Regions from separate parts of the Actinoallomurus sp. NPDC052308 genome, predicted to be linked through region 3. Evidence: riboswitches for the same ligand, from Rfam matches in the RefSeq annotation. Region 3 holds a riboswitch; each other region holds the start of a gene.
What was found. A riboswitch is a leader RNA that binds a small molecule or an ion and turns the genes downstream of it on or off. The one in region 3 is predicted to bind cyclic di-AMP.
Positions count from the first base shown of each region.

Region 1: it holds a riboswitch for cyclic di-AMP, as region 3 does, so the genes downstream of both, AB0L00_RS18135 (CHAP domain-containing protein) here and AB0L00_RS14530 (NlpC/P60 family protein) in region 3, are expected to answer to the same signal.
Region 2: it holds a riboswitch for cyclic di-AMP, as region 3 does, so the genes downstream of both, AB0L00_RS04885 (NlpC/P60 family protein) here and AB0L00_RS14530 (NlpC/P60 family protein) in region 3, are expected to answer to the same signal.
Region 4: it holds a riboswitch for cyclic di-AMP, as region 3 does, so the genes downstream of both, AB0L00_RS34255 (C40 family peptidase) here and AB0L00_RS14530 (NlpC/P60 family protein) in region 3, are expected to answer to the same signal.

Region 1 is NZ_JBFAUM010000005.1:217,049-221,738, forward strand. It holds gene AB0L00_RS18120 (hypothetical protein) at 161-487, opposite strand; gene AB0L00_RS18125 (hypothetical protein) at 832-1,221, shown strand; gene AB0L00_RS18130 (dienelactone hydrolase family protein) at 1,229-1,921, opposite strand; cyclic di-AMP (ydaO/yuaA leader) riboswitch at 2,311-2,455, shown strand; cyclic di-AMP (ydaO/yuaA leader) riboswitch at 2,543-2,686, shown strand; gene AB0L00_RS18135 (CHAP domain-containing protein) at 2,695-3,423, shown strand; gene AB0L00_RS18140 (penicillin acylase family protein) at 3,543-4,690, shown strand, end outside.
Region 2 is NZ_JBFAUM010000001.1:967,034-971,723, reverse strand. It holds gene AB0L00_RS04900 (hypothetical protein) at 1-104, shown strand, start outside; gene AB0L00_RS04895 (BlaI/MecI/CopY family transcriptional regulator) at 101-562, shown strand; gene AB0L00_RS04890 (M56 family metallopeptidase) at 559-1,491, shown strand; cyclic di-AMP (ydaO/yuaA leader) riboswitch at 1,830-1,965, shown strand; gene AB0L00_RS04885 (NlpC/P60 family protein) at 1,971-2,990, shown strand; gene AB0L00_RS04880 (multicopper oxidase domain-containing protein) at 3,450-4,690, shown strand, end outside.
Region 3 is NZ_JBFAUM010000003.1:684,667-689,356, forward strand. It holds gene AB0L00_RS14525 (class II 3-deoxy-7-phosphoheptulonate synthase) at 1-1,252, shown strand, start outside; gene AB0L00_RS14530 (NlpC/P60 family protein) at 1,274-2,299, opposite strand; cyclic di-AMP (ydaO/yuaA leader) riboswitch at 2,305-2,478, opposite strand; gene AB0L00_RS14535 (CHAP domain-containing protein) at 2,716-3,735, opposite strand; cyclic di-AMP (ydaO/yuaA leader) riboswitch at 3,736-3,883, opposite strand; gene AB0L00_RS14540 (hypothetical protein) at 4,216-4,690, opposite strand, start outside.
Region 4 is NZ_JBFAUM010000021.1:88,577-93,266, reverse strand. It holds gene AB0L00_RS34260 (NlpC/P60 family protein) at 1-775, shown strand, start outside; cyclic di-AMP (ydaO/yuaA leader) riboswitch at 1,059-1,228, shown strand; gene AB0L00_RS34255 (C40 family peptidase) at 1,286-1,789, shown strand; gene AB0L00_RS34250 (hypothetical protein) at 1,903-3,240, shown strand; gene AB0L00_RS34245 (M48 family metallopeptidase) at 3,237-4,631, shown strand.

The sequences.
Region 1 (4,690 bases), on a different contig from region 3:
CCTACCACCGCCCAGGGGGTCATGCGCCGGGGCGGGGCGGCCTCAGGAGTAACCGAACCGGCCGCGATGACACGTCCGGCACGGCCCGCCCCGGGGGAGCCCGGGGCGGGCCGTCACGAGGAATCAGACCGGTAGCACTGCCGTTCCGCCGTTCACCTCGCTAGCAGCAGCAGCCGCACCCGCCCCACCAGTACCAGTAGGACGTGCGCTTGTAGTAGGAGTACGAGTAACTACTCGTCGTGCCGCTCGTCGTCCGCCAGCGCCGCAGGGGCGCGCGCCCGTACCGCAGGTGTGCGCGCCTGTGTCGCAGGAACGCGCGCCCGTGCCGGTGCCGAGTGACGCGGGAGTAACTCGCGGTGACGGAGTGCTGCGGGGTGATCGTCGCCGTCTGCGCGCTTGCCGGCCCGGCTGCGCCGAGCGTCGCGACCGTTGCTCCCGCGAAGGCCAGGCCAGAGATCGCTACTCCCATCCGGCGCGAAATACCCATGGAAGATACCTCCTTCGGTACGGCTCGCGCGCGACGATTCGGCAGCCACGCGCGTCATTTGAGAACATTTAGATGTATGTCCCGATTTCAGATGACATCACAGTGACTTCGGAAGTCAACGGTTCATTGTCGGGATGAGAAAGATTTGAAGGCCGCTTAGCGTCCTCTTGCCGATGCCCGCACGCCGGATCGCTGCGGCATGGGCGGTGAAAGGGCGGGTAATGTTCTGACCGCGTCGGGGGCCGGTGACGGGATCATGTCGTGCGCGGGGTATAGAAGCCGACGTCCCGGATGTCCACCGAGCCGCGCCCAGCGAAGGGCGCGAGAAGCCAGGTGTTCCACGAATGGTTCGTCGCCGTGATGAGAGGTCCATTGCCCGGCCGTCCGGAAACGGGCGCGCCCTCGCACTCGCCGTCCTCATATGCGGCGTTTCCTGGGTGCTCGCGCCGCCGCAGGCGCGCGCGAGCCAGGTGGCGATCGGGCGGCTCGAGCGGATGGGCGCCCTGCCCCGAGGCGACGGCCATGGCAAATGGGTGCGCGTCGCCATGCACGTCGGGAATGGGAAGTTCAACAAGAACTACACGACCGTGCTCAGCCCCACCGTCAATCGCGGCCTGCAGCAGGTGTCGAATACCAACGTGAGCGGACGGACCAATACTCAAGTGGCCTTCTGCCGGAAGAAGCACAGGATCTGCAGGATCTCGCAGCGAATGGGCGGCCGCCGGGGGTGGTGAGGCCCGTTCAGGCCCCTCGCGGGCGTTGCCCGATCGGCGCGAGGTGGTCGAGGAACCACTCCCGTGCCAACTCCGCGACCGCCTCGAGGGCACCGGGCTCCTCGAACAGATGGGTGGCGCCCGGAACGATCTCGAGCCGGATCTCGCAGCGCATGAGGGCCTGGGCCTGGCGGTTCAGCTCGATTACGACCTCGTCCCGGCCTCCGACGATCAGCAGCGTGGGTGCGGTCACCTGCCGGAGGCGGGGTGCGGCGAGGTCGGGCCGGCCGCCACGGGAGACGACCGCGGCGACGTCCGACCGGGGCTCGGCGGCGGCCCACAGCGCGGCGGCCGCTCCGGTGCTGGCGCCGAAGTAGCCGACGCGCCGCCCGCTCGCCTCGGGGCGGGCGCACAGCCAGGCGGTGGTGTCGATCAGGCGCCGGGCCAGCAGCTCGATGTCGAACACGTTGGCGCGGTCGGCCTCCTCTGCCGCGGTGAGCAGATCGAACAGCAACGTCCCGAGCCCCACCTGGTTCAACGCGGTGGCCACGAAGCGGTTGCGTGGGCTCCGGCGGCTGCTGCCACTGCCGTGGGCGAACATGACGAACCCGAGCGGTGGTTCGGGGACGACCAGGGTGCCGGCCAGCCGGACCGGTCCGGCCTGTATCTCGACCTCTTCCTCGCGCGGGCAGTCATCGTCGAATCGGTGAATGAAGGCCATGGCTCTTCCCCCTCGCTTCCACGATTCACCGGGACACCGGTGCGGGCCAGAGGCGATGGTCCCTCGAAACGAGTAACACCAGTCACATCAATAACAATGGCCACTGCAATCACGGGCGTATACAGCTCGCAGTCCCGACCTCTGGTATTGCGTGCGGCAAGTGACCCACATCACGTAAACTCATCTTTAAGTGAGTGTTTTGTCCTGCTATGTTCCAATAACTCTCGCGGCGCTCCCCACGCGTCGCCCGCATATCCGTCGGCCACGGCCGGCCTGCCGACCCAGGCGATAGGGCGTTCACAAGACGCCTGCCCGAGCGGGGCCCGACCCGGCCGGTTCATATCCAAATCGCGCTGCTACCGCCGAGCGCTCCGCGGAGTGCGTACGCGAGAGCGGCAACGCCGAGTCCGTGACCTCACGGAGCCGGGGACCCACCGCATCATCGGGGTGAATCGGCACATCCCCCGTGCCGTAGGGCGACTTCCACGCTCGAACCCGTCAGCTAACCCGGTAGGCGTCTGGAAGTAAGGAGTAGAACCTTGCCCGCGCCCATCCCCTGACCCCATCCACCGCCATCGCGATGGCGACCGCCCGGCAGTCTCTTGTATAAGCCGCCCGAATTCGGGCGATCCGCTGAATCCACACCACTGTGGAACCGGGGACCCAAATGTATTACTGGGGTGAATCGGCACTCCGCTCGTGCCGTAGGGCAGCTTCCACGCCCGAACCCGTCAGCTAACCCGGTAAGCGGCATGGAAGCAAGGAGTACCCCCGTGTCCGCTGCCCCTCGACTCGAACGATCCGGAGCACGCATCACCGCAGCCCTGTCGGGCATCGCGGCGGCCGGTCTGGCCGCGTTCATCTTCGCCGCCGACCCGGCCGAGGCGTCCTCGCTCCCCGCGCAGGCCGGTCGCGCGCCCGTGGGTGCGCCGTCCACCCAGGGACGTCAGGTGACACAGGTTACCGGCAGAGGGCTGGACGCCGATCCCCAGGGCTCGGACAAGGGCCGGCAGCAGGTGCCGACCGCGGCCGAGGCGCTGAAGGTCGCCCTGTCCCAGGTCGGCACCACCGAGAACGCCGCCGGCGGCAGCAAGTTCAACCAGTGGTTCATGGCCTCGCCGTACGCGAAGATCGGAGTCGCGCGCGACGGCGGGTCGATCAGCGACTACGCCGACGCGTCCTGGTGCGACATGTTCGTCACCTGGGTCGGCGCCCAGGCGGGAATCAAGGGACTCGGCGGTGACGCCTTCACTCCCGCGCACGCCCAGTGGTTCCACGACCAGGGTCGCTGGGGCAGTGTGCCGAAGCCGGGAGCGGTCGTGTTCTTCTCCTGGAACGGCGGCAAGGACATCGACAGCATCGACCACGTCGGCCTGGTCATCAAGGACAACGGCGATGGAACGATCCAGACCGTCGAGGGCAACACCGACGACGCCGTGAAGGTCCGGACCCGCAGCAAGGACTCCGTCGTCGGCTACGGCTACCCCGAGTACGCCCAGTAGCCGGAAACCCGTCCCACCCGCCGCCCGCGCGCCGAATCCGCTGGTTCGGGGCGTGGGCGGCCGGCATGCCCGGATGGTTTACTGACGCGATCATCCCGGTTCTGGCGTGAGGAAGGTCAATGGCCCGTTTTGCGCCGCTTGCCCGGCTGCCGCGTCCGGCCCGCTGGGCGGTCCGCATCCTGGCCGTGCTCCTGGCCCTCGCGCTCGTGCTCACGCTGTACGGGTGGTGGACGGTCCGGCGGTCGTACCCGCAGGTCGGCGGGCGCGTCACCGTCCCCGGCCTGGGCGCGGACGTCACCGTGTTCCGGGATCGGTGGGGCGTTCCGCAGATCTACGCCGACAACGCCGAGGACCTGATGCGGGCGCAGGGGTACGTGCACGCGCAGGACCGGTTCTGGGAGATGGACTTCCGGCGGCACATCACGGCCGGACGGCTGTCGGAACTGTTCGGCAAGACCACCCTCGACACCGACAAGGTCGTCCGTACGCTCGGCTGGCGGCGGGTCGCCGAGCAGGAGCTGCCGCTGCTGCGGCCCGACACCCGGCGTTACCTCGACGCGTACGCCCAGGGCGTGAACGCCTGGCTGGCCGGGCACCGGAACACCGCCACGCAGAGCCTGGAGTACTCGGTGCTGGGCCTGCAGCGCGGCGGCTACCACCCCGAGCCGTGGACCGCCGTCGACTCGCTGTCCTGGTTGAAGGCGATGGCCTGGGACCTGCGCAGCAACATGGACGAGGAGCTGGGCCGCGCGATCGCCGCGACCAAGGTGTCCCCCGCTCGCGTCGACCAGCTGTACCCCGACTATCCGTACGACCGGAACCCGGTGATCGTCCCCGGTGACGGAAACTCCGGCGGGCGTACGGGCCCGGCGCCGCGGGCCCGCGCGCTGTCGCCGGCGCTGACCCGCGTCGCCGCCGCCATCCACGCCATGCCGACCATGCTCGGCAACGGCGCCCCGGGCCTGGGCTCCAACTCCTGGGTCGTGTCGGGCGCGCGGACGAACACCGGCAGGCCGCTGCTCGCCAACGACCCGCACCTCGCGCCGCAGATGCCGTCGCTCTGGTACCAGGCCGGACTGCACTGCCGCACCCCGTCGGCCGCCTGCCCCTTCGACGTCACCGGGTTCACGTTCTCCGGCGTCCCCGGAGTGATCATCGGGCACAACGCCCGGATCGCCTGGGGCTTCACGAACCTCGGCCCGGACGTCACCGACCTGTTCCTGGAACGGGTCACCGGCGCGACGTACGAGTACAAGGGGCGTCAGGA
Region 2 (4,690 bases), on a different contig from region 3:
GCCACCACGACTCGGCCTCGCGCTGGGTGCCTACTCCGCCGGCGCTCGGCGCAGAGAGGCACCACCGGCCGGACGACCTCTCCCGCAAGCACCTCGCCGGGTGACGTGGCGTCCTAATGTGAAGGAAGCCCCGGTGATCGATAGGTCACAATGGTGCTGGCTCAGGAAGGGAGACGGACAGGTGGCGATCGCAGGGCCGCTTGAGCGAGCAATCATGGAGGCGCTGTGGGATGCCCGGGAGCCGCTGCTCATCCGTGAGCTGATGGAGAAGGTGAACGCCGGATCGGCGAAACGATCGGCGTACACGACGGTGCAGACCGTCGCCGACCGCCTTGTCCAGAAGGGGTTCCTCGTACGGACGGCCGACCGTAACGCCTGGCGGTACGCTCCGACGCGCAGCCGTGAGGATCACGTCGCGCAGGTGATGGCCGAGGCGCTGGCCGGCACCACCGACCGCGGTCCGGTCCTGGCCCGGTTCGCGGAGACCATCGACCCACAGGACGCTCACCGGCTCCTCGTGGAGCTCGCGCAGCGTTCGGCGCCGACGGAACCACGTCTGTGAGCCCGCTCGTCGGTCTTGGAGTGGTAACGGTCGCCCTCGCCCTCGGCGCGGGCCCGTTGCTGAGCCGGAGCGCCTGGTGCCAGCGCATCCCCCGTATCGCCGCCCTCGCGTGGTTGGGTGCCCTGGCGGGCGCACTCGCCGCACTGGTCGGTGTCGTCGTGCTCGTGTCCACCGGCCAACATGGCCTGGTGCACAGGGCGGCGGAATGGGCTGCCAATTGCTGGCACCATCACGACGGATCCGGTGGACCCGCGGCGTACGCCTTGAACGTGGCCCTTCTCGTCAGCGCCGTCCTCGCCACCTGCGTGACCGTCAACAGGTATCGGCGCACCGTCGCCCAGCGCCGTCGTCACCAGGAGGCGCTGCAGTTCGTCGTACGGCTCCCCGGTGACATCGACGATGTCTGCGTCCTCGATCACCCGGTGCCGGTCGCGTACTGCGTGCCATCGCGCAAACGTCCGATCGTGGTGAGCAGCGGTGCTCTCGACCAACTGGACGACGTTCAACTCGAGGCGGTCCTGGCCCACGAACGGGCGCACCTCCGCTACCGCCATCACCTCTTCCTCACGGCTGTCGACGCACTGGCGGCGGCGCTGTTCTGGCTGCCGACCTTCCGCCACGCGCGCCGTTGCCTTCCTCTCCTGCTGGAGATGACCGCGGACGACGTCGCCGCCCGACAGTGCGGTCGCCGTACCGTCGCAATGGCTCTTCGGAAACTGACCATCGCACCGAGCCCCCTCGGTGGGCTGGCCGCCCACAGCGGCGACAGGTCGGAACTCGATCGGCGCCTTGCCCGGCTGGAGACGCCGCCTCTCGTCGTCGACGAGGCTCGTCTGCGGCGCCTTACATGGGTCACGGCGATGAGCTCGGTAGCGCTCCCGACCCTGATCTCAGCAGGCTGGCTGGCCTCGCTCCCGCTGTTCTGCTGATCGGGACACCAAGACGACGCCGCTCGCGGCGACGGTCGCACGGACGACACCGACACGGTCCGCGAAGGTGACACCTTCGGCATAGGAAGCCGCTACCTCCGACGAATCTTAGGAGACTACGGCAGCTCGCCGAGGAGCTCGGGCCGACGTTCGCGTCGAAGCGAAGGCAGGAATTCCTCGTCAACCACGGAGTTCGCCGTCGTCATCACGCGAGAGCTTCAACATCTAGGCGGCCACGTCGGTCTTAGCGCTTACCGAATCACCTCGTCAGGTAGCAGAAGATCGGTCAAACCTCCTACACTCCGTCAGAGATCGGCCGCCCCCTGCTTCACACGAGGCACGGCCGACCGCCGAATCCCGACAGGGAACCGGGGACCCGAGACTTCCGGGGCGAATCCGGACCGTACAGCGTCCGTAGGGCTACTCCGGCCCGAGCCCGACAGCTAACCCGGTAGGCGGCCAAGGAGAGGAGTTCTCACGTGGCGTTCTTCCGCCCGGTCACCAACGCGTACGCCGTAGGGCATCCACGGTGGCGTCGATCGCTTCGGCTGTGCGCGACCCTCTCGGTGACGACCGCCCTGGCTCTCACGGCGGTGCCGGCCGAGGCGAGCCCGAAACCGTCGGCCGCAGCAGCGAAGAAGGAGCTGGAGAAGCTCAACGGCCGGGTCGACAAGCTCGTTGATCAGTACAACAAGGTCAAGACAGAGCTGGACGCGGCGAAGAAGAAACTGAGTGCGCTCAATGGCCAGATGAAGGGCGAGCAGCGCGTCTACGAGAGGCTGCACTCCCGGGTCGCGCAGATCGCCTTCGATGCGTACAAGAGCGGAACCCTGGACTCGAGCGCCGCTACCCTGCTCGCATCCAAGAATCCCGACGCGGCGTTGAACCAGATGTCGGTGTTCACTCAGCTGTCGAACAACCGCGGCCAGGAGCTCGCGGCGTTCCTGGCCTCCACCCAGCGCCTGCGGCGCGAACACGCCGAGGCGCAATCGGCGTATCAGGCCGTGTCGCAGAAGGCCGCCGAGCTCAAGAAGCGCAGGTCCATCGTCGAGAAGGCCATCGCCAAGCAGAAGAGTCTGTTGCGCAAGGCCGGCGAACCCACCAGTTCACACGGTCCGGGCGGCACGTACAACGGACCCGCCTCGGGCCCGGCGCGCAAGGCGGTGGAGTACGCCTACGCCCAGCTCGGCAAGCCCTACATCTGGGGCGGCACCGGGCCGAAGGGCTATGACTGCTCCGGGTTGACGATGATGGCCTGGCGCGCCGCCGGCGTTAACCTCCCTCGCGTCGTCCCCGACCAGTACAACGCGACCCGGCACGTGGCAAGGGCCGACCTGCAGCCCGGCGACCTCGTGTACTTCCTCGGCATGGGTCACGAAGGCATTTACGTCGGCGGCGGCAACTTCATCCACGCCCCGAAGACCGGCGACTACATCAAGATCGTCAGCCTGTCGAACCCCTACTGGGTCGCCCACTACGAAGGTGCCAGCCGTCCGTAGGGGCTCGCACCCTCCGGTTTTGCATATGGCAGGAGCACACCGGAAGCCGACGCGTCTTCGGAAGGGACTCGGCCTCCTCCCCGCTCTGGTGACCGCCTGGACGTTCGGCATCGTCGGACTCGACTGGGGTGGTGCGATCATCGGGGTCGTCATCTTCGTCTGCGCAGTCATTCCCGGGTCGAAGAGCTCGCGCTAGGCGGGCTGCACCAATGCTCCCGGGCTCGGCGGCTTCGGCTCGCATCCGTACCGGCCCCTTGGCGTCCGACCTCGACCCCTGCCGTAACTCAGCGCCGCCAACGTCGTGGGCCGATGCCCTTGAGCCTCGCCACTCTCCGGGCAGCAGGGTGGAATCCTTGCCGCTCCAGAAGGGTCACATTCGTTGAGCGACGCCCCGGATCAGATGGATTCGCCGCTCCTGCTTAGGATCGCCTCACCTAATTCTTTGAGGACCGGTGAGGCGTGAATCTGACGACGCAGCTGGCGCTGGGCCTGGCAGCGGGCGGCACCATCTTTCTTGGCCTGTTGGCCGGACGCTGGCCTGTGCGTAACGCGACGCTGCGCACGGGACTGGGGATGCTGGCCGCAGGCATCCTCGTCTACCTCATGGTGGAGATCGTCGGCAACACCGCCGGGCAGGTGAGCACCAGCTGGCGTGACGCGGTCGGCGGCCATGCCAGCCACGGTCGAGCGTTCGGCCTGACGGTCCTGCTCGTTGTGGGATTCCTGATCGGCTTGGCCGGGCTCGCGTGGCTGCAGCAGCGCCTCGGCAGGCTGCTGACCCGCAACGCACAGCGCCGCGTGGAGCGCCGCGCTCGGCTCGCCGAGGCCGGCGAAGCGCCGACCGACACGACGGCTACCACGGCGGCGGCGACCCCGGGAGAGCAGCTCGCCTTGGCGATCGCCTCCGGTATCGGCCTGCACAATCTGAGCGAAGGCCTGGCCATCGGGCAGAGCGCCGCGACCGGACGCACCGCCCTCGCCGCCGGCCTGGTCATCGGATTCGCCCTCCACAACTCCACCGAGGGCTTCGGCATCGTCGGCCCACTGGTCACCGATGACACCCGTGTTCCCTGGCGCAAACTCGGCTTCTACGGCCTGCTCGGCGGCGGCCCGACGTTTCTCGGTGTGCTGCTAGGTGGGGTTTGGACCAGCCAGGCGGTCGATGTCTTCGTGCTCGCCGTCGCCGGTGGTGCCCTGCTGTACGTGATCGGCCAGCTCCTCGGCGGGTTGCGCCGGCAGGCGGCCCAGGTCGCCGCCATGACGTTCCTCGCCGCCGGCTTCGCCATCGGCTGGGGTACCGAGGTCACCGCCACGGTCGCGCTCAACGGCGGCAGCACCACCGCGGCGGCCTGTTCCGGTGGCACCACCGAAGCCGACGGCGACGTCATCGGCGGCACCTGTGCCTCAGCCTCGGCGAAGGCTCCCCAGCCGGCACTCGCCGCCGCCGACGCCAAGCGCCAGCAGCAGACCGCGGCCGACCTACTGCACGAAACCGCCCTGCGACCCACGATCGAGGCCGACGGCACCCGCCACTACACGCTGACCGCTTCACAGTTCCCCTGGCAGCTCTACCCCGGCCGCGTGGTCAACGCCTGGGGCTACAACGGCAGCGTCCCCGGACCGCTACTGCGCTTCACCGTCGGCGACAAGGTCGCCATCACCCTGGTCAACCACCTTCCACAACCGACCACCGTGCATTG
Region 3 (4,690 bases):
CGCGGCGCAGCTGTCCAAGCTGCCGCCGCTGGTGTTCGCCGGCGAGTGCGACCAGCTCAAGGGGCATCTCGCCGCGGTGGCACGCGGTGAGGCCTTCGTCCTGCAGGGCGGCGACTGCGCCGAGACGTTCTCCGGCGCGACCGCCGACGACGTGCGCAACAAGCTGAAGACCCTGCTGCAGATGGCCGTCGTCCTGACCTATGCCGCGAGCGTCCCGGTCGTCAAGATCGGCCGGATGGCGGGCCAGTTCGCCAAGCCCCGGTCCAAGCCGGTCGAGGTGCGCGACGGCGTCGAGCTGCCCGCCTACCGGGGCGACATCGTCAACGGGTTCGACTTCACGCCGGAGAGCCGCGTGCCGGACCCGGAGCGGCTGCTGCGCGCCTACCACGCCGCCGCGGTCACGCTGAACCTCACCCGCGCCTTCACCCAGGGCGGCTACGCCGACCTGCGCCAGGTGCACGCCTGGAACCACGACTTCGTCGCCGAGAGCCCCGCGGGCCGGCGCTACGAGCGACTGGCCGGCGAGATCGACCGGGCGCTGGCGTTCATGCACGCCGCCGGGGCGGACCCCGAGGAGTTCCACCGGGTCGAGGTCTATTCCAGCCACGAGGCGCTGCTCCTGGACTACGAACGCGCCCTGACCCGCATCGACTCGCGGTCCGGCCTGCCGTACGACGTCTCCGCCCACTTCCTGTGGATCGGCGAGCGCACCCGGCAGCTCGACGGCGCGCACGTGGAGTTCATGCGGCACATCCGCAACCCCATCGGGGTGAAGCTCGGCCCGACCACGACCGCCGAGGACGCCCTCGCGCTCATCGAGCGGCTGGACCCCGACCGTGAGCCCGGCCGCCTCACCTTCGTCACCCGCATGGGCGCCAAGCGGATCCGCGAGCACCTTCCCGCCCTGGTGGAGAAGGTCACCGCGAGCGGCGCCCAGGTCGCCTGGATCTGCGACCCCATGCACGGCAACACCTTCGAGTCGGAGAGCGGGTACAAGACCCGCCGGTTCGACGACGTGCTCGACGAGGTCGCCGGCTTCTTCGAGGTGCACCGGGCGCTCGGGACCCACCCGGGCGGCGTGCACCTCGAGTTCACCGGCGACGACGTCACCGAGTGCGTCGGCGGCGGCCACGACATCGTCGACGACGACCTGCACCAGCGGTACGAGACGGCCTGCGACCCCCGCCTCAACCGCGGCCAGGCCCTCGACCTGGCGTTCATGGTCGCGGAGATGTACCGCGTTGGGAAGTGAGCCCCGGTCCGCGTGGTCGCCTCAGACCACGCGGACCGCGCCGGCGAAGGGCCGGGTCGACAGGTCGGCGACCCGGACGTGGTCGCCGGTGTGCGGCGCGTGGATGAACTTCCCGTCGCCGATGTACATCCCCATGTGGTGGATGTCGGAGTAGAAGAAGACCAGGTCTCCCGGCTCCAGCTGGTCCCGGGAGACGTGGACGCCGGCGTTCCACTGGTCGCCGCCGTAGTGCGGCAGGTTGACGCCGACCTGCCGGTAGGCCCACATGGTCAGGCCCGAGCAGTCGAACCCCTGGCCGGGCGTCGCGCCGCCCCAGACGTAGGGGACGCCGAGCTGGGTCAGTGCGGCGCGTACGGCGCCGACCGCCCTGCCGGGGCCGCCGGGGATGGCGGGCACCTTCTCGCCCTTGCCGGCGCGCTCGACGGCGTCCTGCAGGAGCGGCTTGCGGACCTTCTCCAGCGCGGTGCGGATGGTGGCGCGCTGCCCGGCGAGCCGGTTCCTGAGGAGGGCCGCCTGCGCGGCGCGGTCGCGGGCGTCCTGGCCGGTCCACTGGGCGTTCTGGATGGCCTGCGTGAGCTGCCGGATCTCGCCGTCGTCCTGCTGGGTGAAGTAGTGCAGGGTGGTGGCCCGGTCCAGCAGCGCGCGCGGGTTCGAGGACGCGAGGAGCGCGGGCGCGTCGTCGTGCGTGCCGTTCATGTAACGGATGGCGGCGAACCGGCCGACCTTGCGCTGCATGGCCTTCAGCGCCTCGGCGGCGCGGGCCGAGGTCTGACCGGCGATGACGGCCGCGCGCTGGGCCTGCTCCAGGCGCACCTTGAGGCCGTTGTACTGCTCGGTGAGCTGCTCGAGCCGGTCGCTCAACTGGCCGGCCTGCTGCCGGAGCGCGTCGATGCGCGGGCCTGGCCGGGCCGCGTCGGCCGGCGCGGCCGACGCGGGCGGCGTGAGTCCGGCGATGACGAGGGCGAAGGTCGCGACCGCCGTACGGCGGGCCGTTCCCTTCCCGGGATGAAGAGGGTCGTGCGTGTCCGCGGTGCGGAATCGATCCATCCAGGTGCTCCTCTCCTCAGGCCGCCTACCGGGTTAGCTGACGGGTTCGGACGAGAAGGAGCCCTACCGCGAGCCGTCGGCGACGGACGCGGATTCACCCCGATGCGCAGGCGAGGAGACGCCCCCTGCCTCCGCGAATGGGTCCCCGGTTCCCCGGCGCGCCACGGCGCGACGGGCGATTCGGCGGTCCGGCCGTCTCTCGGCCGGTGACGACTCGCTGGAGATTAACGGATGGTGACGGAGCGTCCAACGAGAACATGCGGAGATGGCCCGGGGGATCCCAGGATGGTCACTCCGGGTGATGGGCGGCTGGTCCTTTGCGCCTAGACACCGCGATCCCCGCCCGCCTCCGGAAGGGGAGCGGACGGGGACCGTACGGACGATGCCGCGCGCGGCGCGGCTCGGGCGAGCGAGGCTCAGGACAGGACGGACTCCGACTCCGACTCCGACTCCGTCTCGGACTCGATCGAGCCGTTCTGCGACACCGCGGCGTGCAGGGTGTTCCAGAACGCCAGCTCGACGTCCTCCTCCAGCTCCGAGATCTTGCCCCAGAACTCCTGGTCCTCGGCCTTCGCGGCGGCCTCGGCGGACAGGACCGGCATGAGCTGGGTGCTGGCGTCGGCCGCCTCCAGGTCGGCCACGCTGACCTCGGCGGGCAGCTCGACCGGCGTGCGGTGGTGCTTGCCGCGCTTGCGGACCCGGACGTTCGGCGCCGAGACGGGCACCTTGACCTTCGACTTGCCGACGGCCAGGGCCACGGTCCCGAACAGCACGACGGCGAGCAGCCCGGTCAGGGCGGCCTGCTGGTCCGGCAGGGGGGACGATGGGGCGGCCGGGTCGTGGGCCGCGGTGGTGTGCGCGTCGACCTGCGCCTGGACGTCCTTGCCGATCTCCTTGACGGCGGGCGGCGGCGCGGCGTGCTTCGGGGCGTAGTTCTGGTCGGTCTGGGCCGTCTGCTCGACGGCCGGCGCCGCCTTCACCTTCACCTTGGAGGGATAGCCGAACCCGACCACCTGGCTGATGTCCCGGGTGGCGCGCATCAGCGCGTTGTTGTGGTTGGCCTCGATGGTGTGCAGCGTGTGGCCATCGACCCGCTCCACGATGCCGACGTGCTCGATGTCGCCGATGCTCTTGCCGCCCGACCACGAGAAGAACACGATCGCGCCGGGCTCGGCCTTGTGGCCCCAGGCGCCCTGCTTCTTGAACCACTTGGCATGGTCGGGGGTATAGGCGAACTGGCCGGTCCAGTCCTCGACGCCGGCCTTGTCGGCCGCCCACGCGAGGAACATGTCGCACCAGGCCGACGTCTTGTAGACGGGGTCCTTGTCAACATGCTTGCTGTACCAGTCGCCGAATTTGGTGTAACCGCTGGCTTTCTCGTGATAGCCGAGCTGGCCCTTGGCGACCTCTAGCAGTTTCTGACCTACTGAATCCATTCGCTCCCCTTTTACCGCCTACCGGGTTAGCTGACGGGTTCGGGCCAGAGGTAGCCCTACCGTGCGTGACGGATTCACCCCGAGGGACTGATGGGTCCCCGGCTCCCACGACGCTGGTTGCGTCGCCGGGACTCGGCGGTCGGTCTGCAACCCCCTGGTTGGAGGTTGGTCACAGCCCGATCTCGGCGCAATCTAGCCGAACTCTCGCAACAACGGCAACGCGTTCGGAAACGAAAGTCTGGCATCGCTCGCTCACCGAGCGTAGCCGGGCGTGGGTGCGTCCAGCCGGGTAACGTCCGAAAAGGCACTCTCACGTGCGGCGAAGCCGGAAAGGGGGGACGGGCGGGAAAGGCGAGTGTCGCGCCCGCCACCAGGAAAAAGTGACGAACACGGCACTCGGGTCGGGCTCTCCTCAGCCGAGGTCCGGGCGGCGGCGCGTCGACGCCGCGACCGCCCGTCCGAAAACCGCCCTTATGCGGCTCAGCGCACCTCGGGGCGCAGGATGTCGATGCCGCGATCGTTGTCCGCGACGTACAGGTATCCCGCGTGCCAGTACGGCGCCCACGACATCGCGTCGGCCGGCCGGTAATAGGCCACCTGCTTCGGACGGGCCGGGTCGCGCACGTCGAGGAGACGGGTCCCCTGCGTGTAGAAGGACTGCGCCAGGAGGCCGTGGTGGACGTCGAAGTAGTGGGCCGAGCAGTCGCCGGTGTCCGTCCGGCTGCCCTCCTGGCCCGCCACGCTCCACGTCCCGACCGTCCGCAGGCGGAACGGCTCCTCCGGCGTCGAGCGCCAGCCCTCCCCGTCGTACGAACCGCGCAGTGAGGCGATCACCAGCCGGCCGTCGTCGGCGCAGCCGGGGTTGAACGCCTCCTCGGTGATGTAGACGAGGTCGCCGTGGCCCGGCGCCTCATCGGCGGTGGAGCCGACCGGCCGGAAGGAGTTGTGCATGAAC
Region 4 (4,690 bases), on a different contig from region 3:
CCGGGTCAACGCGCTGAGCAAGTCGGTGCAGGCCGAGCGCAAGACCTTCCAGCAGCTGCGGCTGCGGGTCGCGCAGCTCGCCGTCGACGCCTACAAGACCGGGGACAACGGCTCGATCCCCGAGCTGGTGAGCTCCAAGGACCCGGACGCCGTGCTCTCGCAGATGTCGGCGTTCAACCAGATCGCGCACAACCGGTCGGCGGAGTTCCAGCAGTACCTCGCCTCCGCGCAGCGGCTGGAGCGTGAGCAGGCGCTGCGCGTCCAGGCCGCCCAGCAGCTCACGGCCAAGAAGAACCAGCTCGAGGCGCAGCGCAAGCAGGCCAACGCGGCCATCCAGCGGCAGCTCAAGCTGGTCCGCAAGCTCGGCGCCGGCATCGATCCGGGCAGTTCCAAGGAGAACTGCTCGGTCCTCGCCTCGGGCAAGGCGGAGATCGTGCTGCAGTTCGCCTGCGCCCAGCTCGGCAAGCCGTACGTCTTCGGCGGCTCGGGCCCGAGCACCTGGGACTGCTCCGGGATCACGATGGTCGCCTACCGCAAGGTCGGCATCAAGCTCAACCACTGGGTGCCGGACCAGTGGGACGCCAGCCGCCGGGTCTCCAAGGCCGACCTGCAGCCCGGTGACCTCGTCTTCTTCCATGACCTCGGGCACGTCGGGTTCTACCTGGGCAACGGCAAGTTCCTGCACGCCCCGCACACCGGCGACGTCGTGAAGATCTCCAACCTCAGCGACGCCTGGTACACCTCGACCTTCATGGGCGGCGGCCGGCTCATCTGAGACCGACCGACAACTGAACAACGGACGCCGACAGGCCGGGGGGACGGACTCCCGGCCGGCGCACCGAGGCGCGGACCGGATCCGGTCGGCCTGCCGGCGTCGACACCTTTCGAATCTTCCGCACCGACGGTGCGGATCGCGGCGCACGCCATGTGCCGCTCGGCCGGAGGGGGCCTCGGTCAGCGGGGCGCGGTTCGACACGCGCCGTGCGAACGTGCCGCTTTCGGTCTGTCAGAGATGCAGAGAAACGGTCATCACCGAAGTGGCCCGACCGGGCCGCGGGTGACCGTGGACGCCTAATCCGTGGGCACACGGAGCCGGGGAACCGATCGCGCCGAAAGGCGCGGATTTCACGGGGGTGAATCGGGGCGCCTGTTCTCCCGCAGGCATGCCGTAGGGCGGCTTCCAGCCCGAACCCGACAGCTAACCCGGTAGGCGTAGTGGAAGGAGAGACCTCTGTCTCGCAACCCCTCGACCGCTTCGTCCCTGCGCCTCCGCCTCGCCGGAGGCATGGTCGCCGCGGGCGCGGTCCTCGCACCCGTCGCCCTGACGGCCACCGCCGCGCACGCCGCGGCCCCCCAGACGGCCGTCACCGTTGCCAAGGCGACGACGAAGCACAAGTCCTGGAGCCAGCGGCACAAGGTCGGTCTGAAGGCGGTCGCGATCGCCCGCAAGCAGATCGGCAAGTGGTACCGCTATGGGGGCGCCGGGCCCACGACGTTCGACTGCTCCGGTCTGGTGCAGTACTCCTACCGCAAGGCCGGCGTCCGGCTGCCGCGCACCGCGGGCCAGCAGCACCGTCACCTCAAGCGGCACATTCGCTGGAAGAACCTCGCGGCCGGTGACCTGGTGTACTTCAACGGCAACCAGCACACCGGGATCATCTCCAAGGTCGTCGGCCACAAGATCTACATGATCCACGCGTCGCACACCGGCACGCGGATCAAGCAGGTCCGGATCGACAACAACAGTTACTACAAGCACGCGTTCTACGGCGCGGCCCGCCCGTACTGAGCCGGGCCGTCCGCCGGACCGGCACGCCACGGTGCCGAGTCCGCTGATCACCGCCGGGGTCGTCCGCACGGACGGCCCCGGCGTTCTCAGTTTCGCCCGCTACCATCACGCGCATGTCATCGGCGGGCACCTGGCAGGGACGGGTCGCCGCGCTGACCGGGGTGGCGATCGCGCTGCAACTGGTCACCGCGGTCGGCTACGCGGCCCTGCACCGTGAGACGGGGCACGCGGCCGCCTCGTTGCGGAGCGCGGCCACGGTGCCCGCGCCGAGCCCTGCGACGGTGACGGCGCTGCTGCAACGCCGGTCCCGCGCCGTCCTCACTCATGACCGCACGGCCTTCCTCGCCACCGTCGACCCGTCGGCGCAGGCGTTCCGCGCCGGGCAGGAGACGCTGTTCGACAACCTGGCGAAGGTCCCCCTGGCGGCGTGGCGCGAGTCGCTCGCGGACACCCGTGCCGCGGCGGCCGCCGACGACGGCTGGACGGCGCGGCTGACGCTCACCTACCGGCTGCGCGCCTTCGACACGAAGGACGCCGCCTACACCCAGTACCTCACCTTCCAGCGGCACCAGGGCACCGGCTGGGTCGTGTCCGGCGACGGCTCCACGCACGGCCTGCGCGACGATCCGCAGATCTGGGACGGACCGGACCTGACCGTCATCCGCGGCAAGCGCAGCCTGGTCCTCGGCGAGGGCGGCACGGGGGTCGGGGACGGCACCGGAGTCACCGAGGGCGAGACGCGGACCGCCGAACTCCGCGACATCGCCCGGCGGCTGGACACCGGGGTCGGCCTGGTCTCGAAGGTCGTGGGCGACCGCTGGGCACGGCGCGTCGTGGCGCTCGCGCCCGCGACGGAGCAGCAGGCCGAGGAGCTCGTCGGGGACGTCCGGAACCTCGGCGACATCGCCGCGCTCGCGACCGTCAGCGGCGGCGCGGGCGAGGCCGACGGCGGCGTGGACCGCGTGGTCATCACCCCCACCGCCTTCGGCCGGCTGAACGGCCTCGGCCGGCACGTCGTCCTCACCCACGAACTCGTCCACGTCGCGATGGGCGGCGCCCGCGACGGCCACACGCCCATGTGGCTGGTCGAAGGGCTGGCCGACTACGTCGGCTACAAGGACGCCGGTGTCTCGACGCGGGCGGCGGCGCGCGAGCTGGCCGGTCTGATCTCCTCCGACGGCCTGCCGGCGGCGCCGCCGGGTCGGAGCGCCTTCACCGGGTCGGGCGAACGCCTGTCCGCCGCGTACGAGGAGGCGTGGCTGGCCTGCCGGATGATCGCGGAGCGCTACGGTGAGGGCAGGCTGGTCCGGGTGTACCGGACCGCCGCGGCCGTACCCGGCGACGCCGGCGACCCGCGCATCGAGGACCGCGCCCTGCGTGACGTGCTCGGCGTCGACGCGAGCCGGTTCGCCGCGCAGTGGCGGGCCTACCTGCGGAAGGAGCTCACTTGACGGAGGCCGGCGAGCAGGAGGGCGCCGGGTCGCCCGTGCGCACCGAGGCCGATCTCGGGTCCGCTCCCCGAGCGGAACCGCGCGGGGCGCCCCGGCGCGCCGCGGCCGTCGCCGCCGCGGCGTTGGGCGCGCTGCTGGTCGTCGTCGTGGCGGTGGTGACCCCCTGGCATCCGCTGTCCGGCGGGCGGGCCGCCGCGGACCCCGCGCTCGACTTCACGCGGGAGCAGATCGCGCGCAACGAGAGGTTCAGCGCGGCCATGGACGGTCCGGCGTACGCCGGGCTCGCCGCCGGCCTGGTGGTGGTCCTCGTCCTCGGCCTGACGCCCTGGGGCGCCCGGCTGCTCGGCAGGGTCGTCAGGCGGCCGTCCCCGTCGGACGCCAGGCCCGCGCCGTGGCGGTGGGGCCTGCGGCTGATCGCCGTCGCGCTGGTGCTGTCCGCGCTGACCCAGCTGGTCGCGCTGCCGTTCGGCGCGTGGTCGGAGTCGGTGCTGCGACGGTACGGCCTGTCGACCCAGGGCTGGGGATCGTGGTTCGGCGACCGGCTCACCGGGTTCGGGGTGAGCCTCGTCATCTGGATCGTCGCGCTGCTCGGCCTGCACCTGCTCATCCGCCGCTTCCCGCGGCACTGGTGGGCGGGCGCGGCCATCGGCGGCTTCCTGCTCGTCACCGCCGTCTCGTACGCCTACCCGGTGGTGGTCGAGCCGCTGTTCAACGACTTCACCTCGATGCCCGCCGGGCCGTTGCGCACGGACCTGCTCCGGATGGCGCGCGCGGACGGCGTACCGGTGAGCGACGTGCTCGTCGCCGACGCGTCGAAGCGCACGACGGAGCTGAACGCCTACGTCTCGGGGTTCGGCTCGACCCGGCGCATCGTCGTCTACGACACGCTCCTGGCGTCCCAGTCGCCGAAGGAGGTCGAGCTCGTCGTCGCACACGAGCTCGGCCACGCCAAGCGGAACGACGTGCTGACCGGCACCCTCGTCGGCGGCCTCGGGGTCGCGACCGGCGCCTGCGTCCTCTACCTGGTGATGACCTCGCCGCGCCTGCTGCGCCGGGCCGGCGTACGGTCGGCGGCCGACCCGCGGTCGACCGCGCTGCTGCTGGCCGCGGTCACCGTTCTCGCCCAGGCGGCGGCGCCCGCGCAGAACCTCGTCAGCCGCCACATCGAGGCACGGGCCGACGTGCACTCCCTCGAGCTGACGCGGGATCCGGCGACGTTCGCGGCGATGCAGCGGTCGCTCAGCCTCCGCAACCTCGACGACCTGTCCCCGAGCCCGTTCGCCTACGCGCTCTGGAACACCCACCCCTCCGGACCGGAGCGCATCGCGATGGGCCGCGCGTGGGCCCGCCTGCACCACGTCGCGGTGCCCCCGCCGAGCGTCCGTCCCTGACCGGGCCCGCGCCTCTCACCGCGTACGCCCCCGACCACGGCCGGCCGTGGTCGGGGGCG